2 regions of the Dorea sp. 210702-DFI.3.125 genome follow, and region 1 is predicted to be linked to the other one. Evidence: a T-box and tRNA genes for the amino acid it is inferred to sense, from the RefSeq annotation. Region 1 holds a T-box; the other holds one or more tRNA genes.
What was found. The T-box of region 1 lies ahead of LI164_RS09670 (valine--tRNA ligase). A T-box ahead of a tRNA ligase gene usually reads a tRNA of that ligase, here a tRNA-Val.
Positions count from the first base shown of each region.

Region 1 (8,669 bases):
GTCTCCAGAACAATATATTCTACATCAGATTTTTCAAATGCACTTAGTCCCATGCCAAATAAAAATTCAAAATAAGATGGATGTGGAATTCCCTCTTCTTCCATTTTTTTCACGACATCATAGACATGCTCAAAGACCTGATAAAATTCTTCGTTGTCAATCGGCTTTCTTCCTATCTGAATCCGCTCGTTGATAGATATAAGATGAGGGGAAGTAAAAAATCCCGTCTTCTTCCCCTCAGCTTCTAAGATTGCCTGAATATATGCACACACAGAACCTTTGCCATTGGTTCCTGCCACATGTACCACCTTCCGGTCAAATGCCGGTCTGCCAAGCCGCTCTAAGAACTCTCTTGTGTGCTCCTGCGTGTGCTTTTGTGTAAACTTCGGAATGCTTTCGATATACTCGACTGCCTCCTTGTAGTTAACAGGCTTACTATTCATTTATTTTTCCTCGTTTTCCTGTTCTGTCCAGGATTTTGTTGTATCAGTTCCTGTTCCTTCCTGCCTTACAAGCTGTCCGCCCTGGTAAATGTATTCGTCCGTCGTTCTGAAGATTGTATTGCTAGATCCTACCTGACTGACAGTGATAACATCTCCCTCGCTAAGCTCTGTGCTTGGAAGAACGATTCGTGTATTATTTAAAAATGTACTCTTTTGCTTCTCGCCATTGACGTAAACCTTACTTGACTTCGTAAAGTTCTCGCCATACAGGCTGTAGCCTTTTTCCAGATACGGAACGATGTTCGTCAGCGTAGCGTCCTTCACACCCATTTCCATATGACCTTCCGTAATCGGCGGATTGCCCTTGTAAACATACTGCTTGCCATACAGAATATCATACTGGAGAAGCTCTAAGTCTGACAGGTAATTCTTGGAATTCTGTCTCTGCTGATGATAATTGAACAATGTTCCGGAATGAATATCCAGGCGGTTCATCACATCCGCCATTAGCTGATAAGCCGGAATATTTCTATCCTGCTGTTCCAGTCCGATGTTATCCCAGATCACATAATTTGTGTTATAGAGATAACGGCTCTTTAAATCTTCTGCGGTAAGTCCCATAGTCGGTAAATGGTCTCCGTAGAATACGACAACTGCCGGTTCTCCACGATCTTCCACTGCTTTCACAAGATCTCCTGCAAACTGGTCCATCTCATAGACCATGTTTACATAATATTCCCATTTATTCTTCTTTGCTTCGTCATCGATACCTTCTACTTTGATCTTCGGATTCTCAATCAGCTGCTCCTCCGGGTAATCTCCATGTCCCTGCACACTGACGGTAAATACGAAATCCTGCTGCTCGGTCGTATCCATAGCTTCCATAATATTGTCTACCAGAACCTCGTCCTTTGCCCATCCATTTGGCGTAAGCTGAAGAATATTCATAAACTCTTTACTTGTAAAACTGTCAAATCCCATATGATCATAGACTTTTGCACGACTGTAGAAGTTACCTCCGTTATTGTGCAGTCCATGAGTACCGTATCCCAGTGCTGAAAGAGCTGTTGCAGCACTCTCACATGGCTGGTTCTTGACAACTGTTTTATACGGATACTCTCCAGGTCCGAAGAAACGCATATTCATTCCTGTCAGCACTTCGAACTCTGTATTCGCGGTTCCGGCTCCTACAGACGGAACTTTGAAATATCCGGAAGAATAATTCTTGTACATCTCATGCAGATTCGGGCATGCATCTTCGCTTGTTGTGAAAAATTCCGCCTCATCTACATCAAAATAAGACTCTAACTGAACCACAATGATATTCGGAAGATCATCAGAGGCACGCCCTGTTTTATTCTCGGCCATTTCTCCGTTATTCGTAATCTGATCAATAGTCTCCTTATTATAATCATTCGGCTCATCGATTCCTGTATTAAATACACTGGACATAAAGCAGTACGGAAGTCCGTAATCCTCATAGGCAAACGCAATATTTCCAAAGTATGTGGAAAGCACTCGCTTATCAATTGCCTGATTTGTTGTGAAGCTGAATAACATGGCACATACAGCCACTCCGGCAATTGCCAGAAGCCGGTGTATTTTCCCTTCATACTGACCACCGCGGCGCCACATGGAAATCAGCCATATAATGACCGCTGCAATTCCCACCAATACGATCACGATCTCAAATCCATTGAAATAATTGTTGATCAGGCTGACCGCATCGGTTGCTACCTTCAGGTCCTGGGCATTGAACGGTGTCACTCGCTTCATCAGCATGTAACCGTTACAGATTCCAAGAATCATCCAAAGTACACCGATAATGATTCTTGTGAACACCCTTCGCCGGAACAGGTAGACCACCGTAAATGTCATAAATATCATAAATGCATTGTAAAAGAAGACGAGTGGTGTCTGTGTCATATAGCTCCATGCCTGAACAAGTGAATGTCTTGAAATTGCCTCAATTGCAAAGTTGACCAGACATGCTAAAAGCGCGTGAAATATCAGAGAAAACCGGTTCATAAACTGATAGACAGGTTTCATCTTCTGCGCAAATGCACCATTTCTTCTCTCTTCCAGTATTCTTGCCCTTCGCTCTCTACGTTCCTTCCAGTATGCTATAACCTCTTCCTTTCGCAGCTTTTTCATAATATCCCCTTACATTTATTTTTTCTGTAATCCAGCAAGACGCTCCTTGACCTGAGCAAGCATCTGCTCATATTTTTCTAGTTTCTCACGCTCTTCCTGTACCTTTGCAGCCGGTGCTTTGCTTACAAACTTCTCGTTATTCAGCATGCCGTTGGAACGTGCAATCTCTTTATTCAAGCGAGTCTCTTCTTTTGTAAGACGCTCTTTTTCCTGCTCAAAATCGATCAGCTCCTCAAGCGGCACATAAACTGTTGCATCCGGAACTACTACAGACACTGCATCGTCTGCGATACCGCTCTTGTCTGCCTGTACAATGAAGTCTCCGGCAGATGCCATCATCATTGCAGACTCTTTTAATACTGCAAGACCTTTCGCCAGCTTCTCATCCTCGCATACAACGTAGATCGTTGCCTTTCTGGAATTTGGAACATTCATCTCGGAACGGACGTTTCTGACACCTCTTACGATTTCTTTGTAATGGTTCAGAATGTTTTCATTCTCTGCATCATTCCATTTTTCCTCATATACCGGCCAGCTTGACATCATCAGTGACTCTTCTTCTGGAACCAGTTTGCTGTAGATTTCCTCTGTAACAAATGGCATGTATGGGTGAAGAAGCTTCAGTGCATCACCAAGAACTTTCTTCAATGTCCAAAGTGCAGCGTTCGCACTCTTCGGATTCTCGTCTGCGTGGTAGATTGCATATTTTGAAAGTTCAATGTACCAGTCACAGAACTCGTCCCAGATAAAGTCATAAATCTTGGAAAGTGCAATTCCAAGCTCGAACTTATCTAAGTTCTCTGTTACATCTTTTACCACATTATTGCATGCAGATAAAATCCAGCGGTCTGCAGGTCCCAGATCCTCTGCCTGTGGCTCTGTGATCTCTTTTCCTTCCATATTCATAAGAATATATCTGGATGCATTCCATACTTTATTTGCAAAATTACGGCTTGCCTCTACACGTTCGTTGTAGAAACGCATATCATTTCCAGGAGCATTTCCTGTAATCAGTGTCATACGAAGTGCGTCTGCGCCGTACTGATCGATAATATCCAGAGGATCGATACCATTTCCAAGTGATTTACTCATCTTGCGTCCCTGAGAATCGCGAACAAGTCCGTGAATCAGTACTGTGTTAAATGGTGCCTTTCCTGTATGTGCATATCCTGAGAATACCATACGGATAACCCAGAAGAAAATGATGTCGTATCCAGTTACAAGTACATTCGTTGGATAGAAGTAGTCAAGATCCTCCGTCTCATGTGGCCAGCCAAGTGTTGAGAATGGCCAAAGCGCAGAACTGAACCATGTATCCAGCGTATCCTCATCCTGTTTAAAATGTGTACAACCACAATGTGGGCATTTTTCCGGTGCTTCGGAATCTACTACGACTTCTCCACAATCCTGGCAGTAGTAGGCTGGGATTCTATGTCCCCACCAGATCTGTCTGGATATGCACCAGTCACGGATATTCTCAAGCCAGTGCAGGTAAATCTTATCAAAACGCTCTGGTACAAACTTAAGCTCACCATTCTTGATTGCCTCAATGGCTGGTTTTGCAAGCTCTTCCATCTTTACGAACCACTGCTGTTTGATCATTGGCTCTACCGTTGTATGACATCTGTCGTGAGTTCCTACATTATGAGAATGTGGAACAACTTTTACAAGATATCCCTGCTCTTTCAGATCCTCTACCATAGCTTTTCTTGCTTCGTAGCGATCCATGCCTGCATATTTTCCACCATACTTCTCGTTGATCGTAGCATCATCATTCATGATGTTAAGTTCTGGCAGATTGTGACGTTTTCCAACTTCAAAGTCGTTAGGGTCATGTGCCGGTGTGATCTTAACAGCACCTGTTCCGAACTCTTTGTCTACATAATAATCTGCAACGATCGGAATCTCGCGGTCTGTCAGTGGCAGCTTACACATCTTTCCAACGATATCTTTATATCTCTCATCATCCGGGTGAACTGCAATTGCAGTATCTCCCAGAAGAGTCTCCGGACGTGTTGTTGCAATCTCAAGGAAACGGTCTGTTCCTACGATTGGGTACTTAATGTGCCAGAAGAATCCGTCCTGCTCTTCATGCTCTACCTCGGCATCAGACAGGGAAGTCTTACATACCGGACACCAGTTGATGATTCTGGATCCTCTGTAAATGAATCCTTTTTTATGAAGGTTCAAGAATACTTTCTCAACTGCTTCAGAACATCCCTCGTCCATTGTGAAACGCTCTCTGTCCCAGTCACAGGAAACACCCATCTTTTTAAGCTGTGATGTGATAGTTCCGCCATATTCTTCTTTCCACTGCCATGTTCTCTCTAAGAATTTCTCACGGCCAAGTTCTTTTTTATCAATACCTTCGTCTTTTAACTGATTGGTAACCTTTACTTCTGTAGAAATAGCCGCATGGTCTGTTCCCGGAATCCACAGTGCATTGTATCCCTGCATTCTCTTGTAGCGGATCAGGATATCCTGCATCGTGTTGTCAAGAGCATGTCCCATGTGAAGCTTACCGGTAATATTCGGTGGCGGCATTACGATTGTAAATGGTTTCTTACTTCTGTCCACTTCTGCGTGGAAATACTTATTTTCGCACCACTTCCGGTACAGTTTGTCTTCAATCTCTTTCGGATTGTAAGTTTTCTCCAAATTCTGACTCATAGTCTCCTCCTCAAATACATGTTTCCTGGTTTATGTTTTCACACATTTTCACATTTCAGGGCAAAATATAGAATGTGCCCCAGCACATTCTGGCGCCTGCGGTGGTCGCTTGCGGTACCATCATTGTACGCCGCAGTGCGCATCCTGCCGGAGGCTTTTTTATAATTAGAAAATGCATTTCTTAATTATAAAAAAAACGCCCTTTATTCTCACAAAGGGCGATTGATTCGCGGTACCACCTTTATTATATAGAAGAAACTCCTCTATACATCTCATCCTATTCTTTAACGGGAACGACTCCGGGACCGCCTACTGTGACTTCAGCGTTCCTGCTCCAAAGCTACCTTCTGCACCTCTGTTCTCAAGTGCCTCGCAGCCAATGGGCATCTCTCTCTGTCAGAACGACCTATACATACTCCTCTTTTTCAACGCATTTAACTGGTTTATCAACCATGAAACTACAAAATATCATAGCCACAGAAGTCCTGTTTGTCAAGGTTTTTAGGGAATTTTCAGAAAACCTTAAGAGACCGCATCAAAAGGGGTTCTCGAAAGCTGAGTGATTTTCTTGAGACTCTTTTAATGCTTTTGTATTGTGATATCCACTACTGTATAGGAAATCTGTTATTTTTCAGTAGATATATTATGCAATCGCTTCTATTATTATCTGTTATACAATTACTTTATAGTTCGGCATCTCTCTCTTCTCCGCCATAAGTTGTCAGTTTAATAGAAGTATCTTCTGTGACATCTGCGTGCATTCCTACGGTGTACTCTATATTTTCTTTGAGTTGTTTTAAGCAGGTAGAACCGCCTGCCGGGATTGTTTCTGTCCGTTCTTCTTCGCCGTTATAATGAGAGAAATTAAGCTTCTTTATTACACGATTCCTAAAGTTTTTAATATATACAGCCACCCGGTCAATGTGAATGCACTGAACATAGTGGTAAGCATTACTGTACTGGCAGTAAGGACACCTTCATGTCCCATATTTTTTGCCATAACATAACTACTTACAGTCGTCGCAGATCCGAGCATGACAAGGATTGCAACGATTTCTTCATTCTTAAATCCCAGCCCGACTGCGATTGGCAGAAAGACTGCCGCAAATCCGACAAGCTTCATAACAGCCGCCACAATAGACGGTTTGGCTTTCGCGGAAGCTTTGTGGATATCAAAGGTCGCTCCCATTGCCATAAGTCCCATCGGAGTTGCCATGTTTCCAATACTTGTCACCGTCTTCGCCGGGATTCCGGAAAATGGAAGACGGCATGCCGACCAGAGAAGTCCAACCACAATTCCAATAATAATCGGGTTGGTAATAATTCCTTTTAAAGTTTTCTTTAATACTTCTTTATCAATCTTGCTCTGTCCTGGTTTGAAAAAGGACAGCACAACGACCGCCATAATATTATAAAGCGGGACACTGCCGATGATCATGACTGGTGCCATACCCGCATTTCCATAAATATTTTGGATAAATGCAATACCAAGAAGCGCCGCGCTGCTTCGATAAGAAGCCTGAATAAATTCCCCACGGATAGACTTATCCTTCCAAAGGCAGGAAATCCCCGCTGAAATTATAATGCAGATCAACGTTACAATAAAACAGAATATAACAAATTTTACATTCCAGACTTCCGAAAAATCTACTGTCGCAAGATCCCCGAATAATAATAACGGCAACGGCACTTTAAATACGAATTTATTCATTTTCGAGGCAAACTCCTCATCCATCCAGCCTATATGACGAAAAAAAAGTCCCAGGATCATCATTAAGAATATGGGACCTGTCGCATTTAAACAAAAAAATAAATTATCCATCTACAACCTCCAGATAAAATCCAATTGGGGACGGGGTTTTTTCAAAAAAACCCCGGTACCGCTAACAAAAAAGTTTCTTGTATATATTAAAATCTTGCTCTTTGAACACGTTAAAGATCACACGTTCGATGCTGGTTTTTGTTAAAAACCGGTCAACCGTGTCTACTGCGATTTCTGCTGCCAGTTTATTGGGAAAATGGAATTCTCCGGTTGAGATGCAACAAAATGCTATGGATTTTAAACTTGATTTTTCTGCCACTTTCAGGCAGTTGAGATAGCAGTCTTTTAGCTGCTCTTTTTGTTTTTCTGTTACTGCCAGTCCGACAATTGGTCCTACTGTATGTATGACATGTTTAGCCGGAAGGTTGTAGCCTTTTGTAATCTTTGCTTTTCCTATCGGTTCTTCGTGTCCTTGTTCTGCCATGATTTCTGCACATTCATTACGAAGCTGAATTCCTGCCGCCGAGTGAATGGCGTTGTCGATGCAGCCATGACATGGTACAAAACAGCCGAGAAGCTGACTGTTCGCTGCATTTACTATTGCATCTACGCCTAATCTTGTAATGTCACCGCGCCACAGGGAAATGCGGTCACTGTTCTTGATCTCTGAGCATGGATATTCCTGCTCGATCACCGGAATATCGTTGCATGTCACGATTCCTTTTTCCTCTGCTTCTTCCTGTAAAAGTTCATCTTGCAATTTTTCATATTCTGCTGATGCATGTCCTGGATAACGGACATTCATGAGGCTTCGAAGAAGACGTCTTTGTTCTCCCTCATCGATTGGGTCCGGAATACTGGCATAGCCTTGATTTTCATGTTTCAGATATTGTATTAACATGCTGACTTTTTGCTCACGTGTCATAAGCTTCCTCCTGTTAAAATAAATATTCAAACTCCTAATTCTAAATCTACCTTAGCCTGTTTATTAGTAAGTTTTCCTATCTAATGTATTCTTGTATCACTGAATAAGCCTCATATAGTTCTTCGTAGCTCACCCGGCAGTTCGCAGGGCTTGTGGAAGGCAGGCAGATGATTTCAATGCCCGTATCTTTGTAGCAATAGCGTCTGTACAGTTGTGCTGCTTTTTGACCGGTTGCAAAGATTGCCTGTATTGGTGCTTCTTTTAGGATAAGATTCATGTCATTTGGTTTTGGATTACGGATGCTGCTGTCATCTGCTCCCCGAATCTCACAGCCTGCCAGTACATCCCATACTGCGATATGATTGCGCAAGGCAAATGTGATTTTATCTTTCTTAGTCTCCGGCACTTCCTCTCCACATACATCTGACAATACTTTCCAGAACCGGTTTCTTGGATGCCCGTAATAAAATCCTACTTCCCGGGATTTGGGGGATGGCATCGTTCCAAGCATCAAAACTTTAGATTCTTTATTATAAATTGGTTTAAATTCATGTGTTACATGTTCTACTTCCATAATCCAACTCCATTTACGCACATACTCTGACATTTTTACTGCGAGGTGCGCGTCATGCAATTGCATGACACACTTCTACTGCGCACCTCTGCAAGTCTACACTCCGTTTCGGTCGGCGCAAAACCATTGTCCACCGGACAA
Region 1 covers NZ_JAJCNF010000018.1:10,141-18,809, forward strand. The annotation lists gene LI164_RS09660 (folylpolyglutamate synthase/dihydrofolate synthase family protein) at 1-443, opposite strand, end outside; gene LI164_RS09665 (LTA synthase family protein) at 444-2,597, opposite strand; gene LI164_RS09670 (valine--tRNA ligase) at 2,613-5,267, opposite strand; T-box leader at 5,479-5,705, opposite strand; gene LI164_RS09675 (AEC family transporter) at 6,145-7,089, opposite strand; gene LI164_RS09680 (protein-ADP-ribose hydrolase) at 7,151-7,954, opposite strand; gene LI164_RS09685 (DNA-deoxyinosine glycosylase) at 8,031-8,528, opposite strand.

Region 2 (8,669 bases), on a different contig from region 1:
CATAATTATTCTGATTTCCATATGCATTCTGACTATTATTCGTATCTGCACTTGTATACTGAGCCTGTCGTGGTACTTCGTATGTCTGCTGGCTTTGATTCGCATTCACATCAGCTAAAGCCGCTCCGCACTGTTTACAGAACTTTGCTCCGTCCTCACACTGAGCTCCACATTTGTGACAAAATTTCATTTCTCATTCCTCCTAAGTAAATCTATAAATATGCAGGGCAATATTTTTGTAAAATAATGCTTTGCCCGCCAATATTTACGATGACTACATCGTCTTTTTATCATAGCACATTTTCCTGTATTCGTCTATTGCAGAAATATGAAAAAGCATACTTGAATCAAACTGTTTCATTCAGATAAATCCTGGAAAGTGGAATAATCTTTTCAAGCTCCGATGCCATTCGTCCTGACATGGAAACTCCTTCTTCTTTACTGATTTCTTCTACCGTTTTTGCACCAAAGACAAGTTCTCCCAATGCACTGACCGGCAAAATACCTTCACTGGTTTCTGGCTTTCCATCCATAAGCATCAGTCCTGAAAACTCCGTTCCTGTCATTGTAACGTAACGGTTATTCTCCGGAATCAGTGGGTCTGTAATCTGAAAGCTGACTGCCATGAGACTTTTTAACTTCAACGACATCAACATTCTTCTGACATCTACGATCCGAATCATAATCTTCGGTTTTGCTTCCTTTTTTTCCACTTCTTCCGTCTCTTTAGATTCTTCATAATATGGTCTTACATCAACAATCTGTCCATCTTTTCTGTAGATGATAAGCTTTCCATCTTCACATGACAGCTCTTTCAGTAACCGTTCATAATAATTCTTATCACGCTTAGCGTAAACCTGGTATTTCCTCGCCAGTTCTTTCTGTGCCCAAGCTGAAATTTCATCACAATCTTTGTCTTCAGCCGCCTGTACAGTAATACTTTCCGCCAGTTTCTCCTCCGGAGCATAATATTCAATATTCTGTTCATACATCGTCCGGAAATCATGTGGCAGATAAATAGCCTCCGCTGCCGGCATCAGATAAGTAAATGTTACACCGGCCTGGTACATATCCAAAAGAGCCTCTCTTAAAAGTCCGGCCATATACCTTCTGCCACGGTATTCCTTTCTCGTTGCAACTGCCACAATGTAATAAGATTCCTTTTCAATTCCATTGACCATCAGTGTATATGGATTTAAATGCAGCATAGCCTGAATATCATCGTTTTCCCGAACAACATAAATTATATTGTCCTTCGTCTTCTCCTGATAATAATAATCTACAAAGCTTTTCTCGTCTTCCGAAAACACTTCTTCATAAAGCTTTCTCGTATCTAAATGCTGTGAAACTTCCAGCTTTTCAATTTTCATATGTCCTTTCCTCCAGCCACACTGTACATTTTACTTTATAATTCCAGATTATATAGATGTTGGGCTCAAAAGCACACAACTATGATACCTACGGATTCTGGCATCCACTACAGCCCGTACATCCGCCACAACTGCCTGCACAACCAGAACTTACATCCGCCGGACCGACACCGTAACTGTAATTCACAATCGTCTCAAGTGACGCAATTGCCTGTGCCGAAATACCTTCTCCGCTTCCGGTAAATCCAAGTCCTTCCTCTGTAGTTGCCTTAATATTCACCTGACTTACTTCAATTGCAAGGGCATCTGCAACATTTTTTTTCATCTGCTCAATATAAGGTGCCATCTTCGGACGCTGTGCAATGATTGTCGCATCAATATTTCCAACCACATACAGCTCATCATCAATCAGCTCCCGTACATACTCCAGAAGCTTTATACTGGAAATTCCTTTATATTTTGAGTCTGTATCCGGAAAATGCTTCCCAATATCTCCAAGCGCTGCTGCTCCGAGAAGGGCATCCATAATCGCATGGAGAAGCACATCCGCATCCGAATGTCCCAAAAGACCTTTCTCATACGGTATCTGGACACCTCCGATAATCAGATCTCTTCCTTCTACTAATTTGTGAACATCGTATCCCAAACCAACTCGCATTTTAATTCCTCCACAAAACTTTTTTTCATTCTCCATTGTCAATGTCTTTTTTTATTATACATGAGAGAATATTCAGAGTCAATGAACGGCCACTATAGCTAGAGTTTTTTTGCACAATAGGAAATGCAATTTCTTATACAAAAAAAAGAAATCTGCTTTTGCAAATTCCTTTTCTTATACAAGTAGCGGGAACTGGATTTGAACCAGCGACACCGCGGGTATGAACCGCGTGCTCTAGCCAGCTGAGCTATCCCGCCATATATTGAGGTATATATGGGACCAATAGGGCTCGAACCTATGACCCTCTGCTTGTAAGGCAGATGCTCTCCCAGCTGAGCTATGATCCCATATCTTGTGGCTCTCTCGAACCGACTTCGTTAGTATACATCAATATAGTGAGTATTGTCAATAACTTTTTTTATTTTTTTATTATCTTTTTTAATTTTTCCAGATCGTCCATATCAGGATGCGACAATGCACAGTCAAAATTTGCAATCAACATATCAAGATTAGCTGGATGTTCCGGATTTTCTTTCATCTTTACATATCGTTCACGCACAGATTGTGGCATTTTCCCCTGGCACATATACTCTCCAATAACAGCATTGCTTGAATCAATGGATTGTTTGACTTGCCCGAGAATCTTTTCAAAATATACATCACTTCCACCAAACCCAGCCGTTCCAAACAGAAAAATCTTCTTGTTTTTTAGTTTCGCTAATAATTCTAATGTCTTGGTATCCGCGCTCCCTTTGTCAGTCCAAAATCCGATATACAACAAATCGGATGGAGGGATCTTTGAATCATTCTCCCCAAAATAATCACACTTATCTTTTGGCAATATTTCATAGACTGCATCAGCCAGCTTCTTTGTATTACCAGTTGAACTACTGAATACGATTGAATAATTTTCTTGTTCCATAATCTCATCGTCTCCTTCTTTGTTTGATTTTTGCTGTGCTAAACTCTCTCCAGATTATGTTGTAACGCATCAATCAAATCTTTAATAACAATTGGCTTGGATAAAAATCCATCCATACCAAATAGACAGTGTGCATCCTTTTTTTACAACTGGCTACCATTTTACAGGTCCTATAGCTTTGCGTCGCAGACTTTCGTCTGTTTTGCCCAAAATATTATTTTAATTATAGCACTTCTTATTTTCTCATGTCTATATTTTTCTATGGCAAAGTATAAAAAGAAAAAAAGAACTCACAATGTGAATTCTCTTTCCAAGTAGCGGGAACTGGATTTGAACCAGCGACACCGCGGGTATGAACCGCGTGCTCTAGCCAACTGAGCTATCCCGCCATATTTATATTCGCTGCTCTCTTGAACCAGCTTCCTAAGTTTACAATAAGATTCTACTTTCGTCAACAACTTTTTTTCAATTTTTCAATTTTTTCTACATTTGCAAAAATTTCATCTTTTATTTCGTCCCTCGCATCAGTAAATACCTGTGTTCCAATAGATACTCAAAAGAAAAAGCGAGTCTGTGCGTGGAATCCGGTTTTACCTCGTAGATATATTTTCCCGAACTCCTGCACATTCTCGCTGAGTGTATTCACTCCTCTTCCTGATCAGGCGTTTAAAATATTCATGAATTCTTCTCCTGTAATCGTTTCTTTCTCATACAGATACCTTGCCAGATCGTCCAGTTTTTCTCTGTTCTCCATCAATATTCCAGCTGCTTTTTCATGTTCACTTCGAACAACTTCCACAACCTTCTCATCAATCTTTGTCTGCGTCTCTGTCGAACAGGTCAGGGAAGAATCTCCTCCCAGATACTGATTCGTCTGCACTTCCATTGCAACCATATCAAAATCACACGTCATTCCATATCTTGTGATCATAGCCCTTGCAAGCTTGGTTGCCTGTTCAATATCATTGGAAGCTCCCGTCGTGACTGAACCAAACACAATTTCTTCCGCTGCCCTTCCTCCTGTAAGAGTCTCAATTTTATTCAGGATTTCTTCTTTTGTCATCAGATAATGATTGCCTTCCTCGACCTGCATCGTATAGCCAAGAGCCCCCGACGTTCTGGGAACAATGGTAATCTTCTGTACCGGAGCTGAATTAGTCTGTTTTGCAGCCACAAGCGCATGCCCGATTTCATGATATGCCACAATCCGCTTTTCTTTATCTGTCAGGATCGCATTTTTCTTCTGATATCCGGCGATAACAACCTCAATACTCTCCTCCAGATCTTCCTGCGTTACAAATTTACGGTTGTCACGAACTGCACGAAGTGCTGCTTCATTTACAATATTAGCAAGTTCCGCTCCAGAAGCTCCGGAAGCCATACGTGCCACTTTATTATAATCTACATTATCACCAACTTTTATTTTCTTTGCATGAACCTTCAGGATATCTTCTCTTCCTTTCAGATCAGGAAGTTCTACCGGCACACGTCTGTCGAACCGTCCCGGTCTTAAAAGAGCCGGATCCAGGGATTCTGGACGGTTCGTTGCCGCAAGAATGATCACACCCGTGTTGTCTTCGAATCCGTCCATCTCTGTCAGCAACTGATTCAAGGTCTGCTCACGTTCATCATTTCCACCTATCTGTCCGTCCCGCTTCTTACCGATTGCATCTATCTCATCAATAAACACAATACATGGTGCTTTTTCTTTTGCCTGTTGGAACAGATCACGCACCTTTGATGCACCCATACCAACGAACATCTCTACAAATTCAGAACCGGACATGGAGAAAAATGGAACATTTGCCTCACCGGCAACTGCTTTTGCAAGCATCGTCTTACCTGTTCCCGGAGGTCCTACAAGAAGAATTCCTTTCGGCATCGATGCTCCGATTTCTTTATATCTGGCCGGGTTATGAAGATATTCTACAATCTCGCTTAAATTCTCTTTCGCCTCATCTTCACCTGCAACATCACGGAAACGGATTCCCTCGGATGATTTCACATAAATCTTCGCACTGCTTTTTCCCATTCCGAAAGACATGGCGTTTTTTCCACCGGCCCGCTTCATCAATTTTCTGGACATGTATTCTCCCAATGCTACAAAAAACAAGATTGGAAGCACCCAGGATAAAATATTAACCAGGATCGGAGATGACTGATCAATTTCTTCTCCGTAAAAAGAAACATCCGCTTCATATAATCGTTTCGTCAAATCCGGATCATTGACCATCGCCGTTTTGTAAATGGTCTTCCCGTCTTTTCCTGTAAATAAGATCGTATTATCCTGTTGCTGCAATTCTACTTTTTTTATCTCCTTTTTCTCGGTCATAGAGATAAATGTTCCATAATCTACATCTTTGATCTGCTTTTCCTTTATGTAAGGCATCGCAATAATGTTAAATAGTATCAGGATAATCAGCACAATCGTATAATAAAACATCAACGGTTTTTTCGGCCGTTTCACCTGTTCCATAATCATTCCTCCATTCTTTCAATATCGAATTCAATTTTCTTTTATATGGTAACAGTTTTTGTCTGATTATTCTAGTTTTATATTATGAAAATTGTATGAATTTCGTAAAATAAAAATATTAAAGTACAATCTTCCGATTATAATTCCTTCGGTTTCGGCCACTTCTGAGTACCGGCTTTTAAGAACTGTGATTTATCTATAAACTTCAGTCTCCTTTTCAAGAACCAGACAGATGCCAGGAAATAAAATGCAACTCCGCCTAGTATATTAATCCAATAACCCAGATACATACCCAGCAGCGTCATACCGATCAACACTGCTGCGATCAATGCAGGTACCGGATGGATTGGTGCAACATATCCACGCTCAATCGTTCCAAGGGGATACATTTTCCGGAACCGGAACATCATGATCACTGTCAGCACATATACCATCAACGCTGAAAATATAGAAAATGTAACAACCTGATCCAACATTCCTGTAAATGCAAATGCCATAGATATCGGCAGTAAAAATACAGTTGCCCGGTACGGTGTCTTATATTTCGGATGTGTCTTTGCAAATATCGGCGGAATCAGCCCATCTCTTGACATTGCAAACCAAGCTCTGCTTGCATCGTTAATGCAGCCATTTGCTGAAGCCAGACACGCCATGATCGTGCCAACAAACAATGCAATGATAACATATAATTTTCCAGTTGCCAGTGCCGCGTCGTACAACGGATATGCAGACTCACCAAGCTTTTCTGCCGGGACAAGACCTGAGCACACAAACCATGTTGTAGTAGCACCAATCAGCAGCACAGACAAACCTATCATAGTTCCCAGTGGCAAAGCTCTGCTGGTAGACCTGCATTCTTCTGCCGCCAGTGCTCCTCCTTCGATTCCCAGGAAAAACCAGACTGCAAACTGCATGGCTGCAATAATTCCAAGATAACCATATGGAAGTCCATCTGTCATTTTTTTCAAATTAATCAAAGTCATCTGTGGATCATAAAAGCTTGTTGAAAATAATAAAATAAATATCGTCACAAATGCAACTGCCGTAATCACAAAATTCAGGGTCAAGGTTGCATAGACACCTCGGTAATTCATATATGTCAGCACAAGCAGACTTAATATGATAAATGGCAGCGCTTTCACATTCGGGTTCAATGATTCAAGTATCTGTCCGACGACCAGAACATCGGCCGCTTCCAGCATTGCATATTCCAGCACAAGCATCAGCCCTACGTTAAATGCAGCTAAAGGTCCAAGCATATATTTCGCCATTGTATACTGTCCGCCTGCCTCCGGCATGACAGAACCCATCTCCGTATTCATCATCACGATCATGACATAAAGCATGGCTACCGTCCAAAGTGCAATAACAGAACCAATCGATCCTCCTTTTGCGACCGTAAAATTCCATCCCATGAACTCTCCAACAAGTACAATTCCTACTCCAAGAGCCCAGATATGCATTGGTCCAAGAACTTTCGAAAGTCCCTGACTCTTTTCATTTGTCTTTTCTTTCTCCATAAGTATGCCTCTTAGTCTTTCTTTTCAAGCTTTTTCTCTTCTCTGTTCCCTTTTTCCACTTTTATCAGATCACTCAAGATCAAATAAAGAAATACTGCACATAATACCCATGCTGCAATATTTATAATTGTCCATATGCTCATACCTATTCCTGCTCCTTTTCGCTATATTCCAGTTCAATAATTTCCTTTAAATCTTTTTTGCTTCTTTTCACAAGAAATGTTACATATGCTGCCAGCGCAACTACAACCGGCACCAGTGTAGATGCCTGGATCACATATGCTTTTCCTACCTCCTTGACACCTGCAAGATTTTGAAAAAGCATCGTCACAAGCAAAACCACAAAGCATAGGATCATTACGAAAAACACATCTATCACTTGCATTATTTTTTCTTTTTTCGTCTCTTTTTTATTTTCCATCTTCTGTCACTCCTGCTACGCATCTTTCTTCTGCAATTTCAAATTTTCAAGATCCTCTTTATAAATCACATCTTTGTTTCTTTTTAAGTGTCTGTAAACTGCAAAAAATCCGAGGGACAATGCACTTCCAGTCACCAACGCAATACAAATCATAATTGTTCTTGTAGTAGAATCTCCCGCTACCTGTAAAGCCTGTCGTAATATCGTACTTAAAATACACCACATAAATATTGCAAACCCTGCCAGAAGAATGCAATCCCTGTGGTAGACTTTCTGGATTTCCGCCTCAGACACTTCCATTTTTGAGCCCATTTTTTTCATCCTTTCTGTATAAAATTTTCCGCACGCTTTTCAATGTTATCACGATAACATTAGTTGTTTATATTATACTCTTTTATGTATAAAATTCAATTATTTTTTTAATAAGTGGAAAATCTTTTGAACATAAAATACTGATTCTGCCGGAGACTTTTTGCATAACAGGAAATAAGATTCCTGTTATGCAAAAAAAAGAAAGCCCCGTAAATCCGGGACTTTCCAAATATTTTAGTACTTTTTATACAATTCCCTGAGCTGTCATAGCATCTACAACTTTCTCAAATCCTGCAATGTTAGCTCCTGCTACGTAGTTACCTTCCATATCGTAACGTTTTGCAGCATCTACCATGTTGTGGCAGATATTTACCATGATGTTCTTCAGTTTTGCATCAACCTCCTCGAATGTCCAGCTAAGTCTCTCACTGTTCTGTGACATCTCAAGAGCAGATGTAGCAACACCACCGGCATTCGCAGCTTTTCCAGGTGCAAAGATTACACCGTTCTCCTGCAGATACTCAGTTGCCTCGTATGTAGTAGGCATGTTAGCACCCTCGCATACAGCTACACAACCGTTTGCTACTAACTGTTTTGCATCCTCTAAGTGAAGCTCGTTCTGTGTTGCACATGGAAGAGCCAGATCTACCTTTACAGACCATACGCCACGTCCCTCATGATACTCTGAGTTCGGACGATAGTTCTTGTACTCTGTCAGTCTTGCGCGTTTTACTTCTTTAATTTCTTTCAGAGCTGCAACATCAATTCCTTCCGGATCATATACCCAGCCTGTAGAATCGCTGACTGTAACAACCTTAGCTCCAAGCTCCTGAGCCTTCTCTGTTGCGTAGATTGCAACATTACCGGAACCGGATACTGCAACTGTCATACCCTTGATATCTTTTCCGTTGAGTTTCAGAAGTTCCTCTGTCAGATACAGAAGTCCATAACCTGTGGCTTCTGTTCTTGCTAAAGATCCACCGTAACTTA
Region 2 covers NZ_JAJCNF010000004.1:90,834-99,502, forward strand. The annotation lists gene LI164_RS03490 (DUF4234 domain-containing protein) at 1-190, opposite strand, end outside; gene LI164_RS03495 (GNAT family N-acetyltransferase) at 348-1,370, opposite strand; gene ispF (2-C-methyl-D-erythritol 2,4-cyclodiphosphate synthase) at 1,459-2,028, opposite strand; tRNA gene LI164_RS03505 (tRNA-Met) at 2,212-2,285, opposite strand; tRNA gene LI164_RS03510 (tRNA-Val) at 2,303-2,375, opposite strand; gene bilS (flavodoxin family protein BilS) at 2,447-2,950, opposite strand; cyclic di-GMP riboswitch class I at 3,092-3,167, opposite strand; tRNA gene LI164_RS03520 (tRNA-Met) at 3,266-3,339, opposite strand; gene ftsH (ATP-dependent zinc metalloprotease FtsH) at 3,609-5,426, opposite strand; gene LI164_RS03530 (APC family permease) at 5,564-6,946, opposite strand; gene LI164_RS15910 (hypothetical protein) at 6,958-7,089, opposite strand; gene LI164_RS03535 (hypothetical protein) at 7,092-7,367, opposite strand; gene LI164_RS03540 (hypothetical protein) at 7,383-7,679, opposite strand; gene gdhA (NADP-specific glutamate dehydrogenase) at 7,924-8,669, opposite strand, start outside.
Region 2: it encodes a tRNA-Val, which carries the amino acid that the T-box ahead of LI164_RS09670 (valine--tRNA ligase) is inferred to sense. The anticodon was not compared.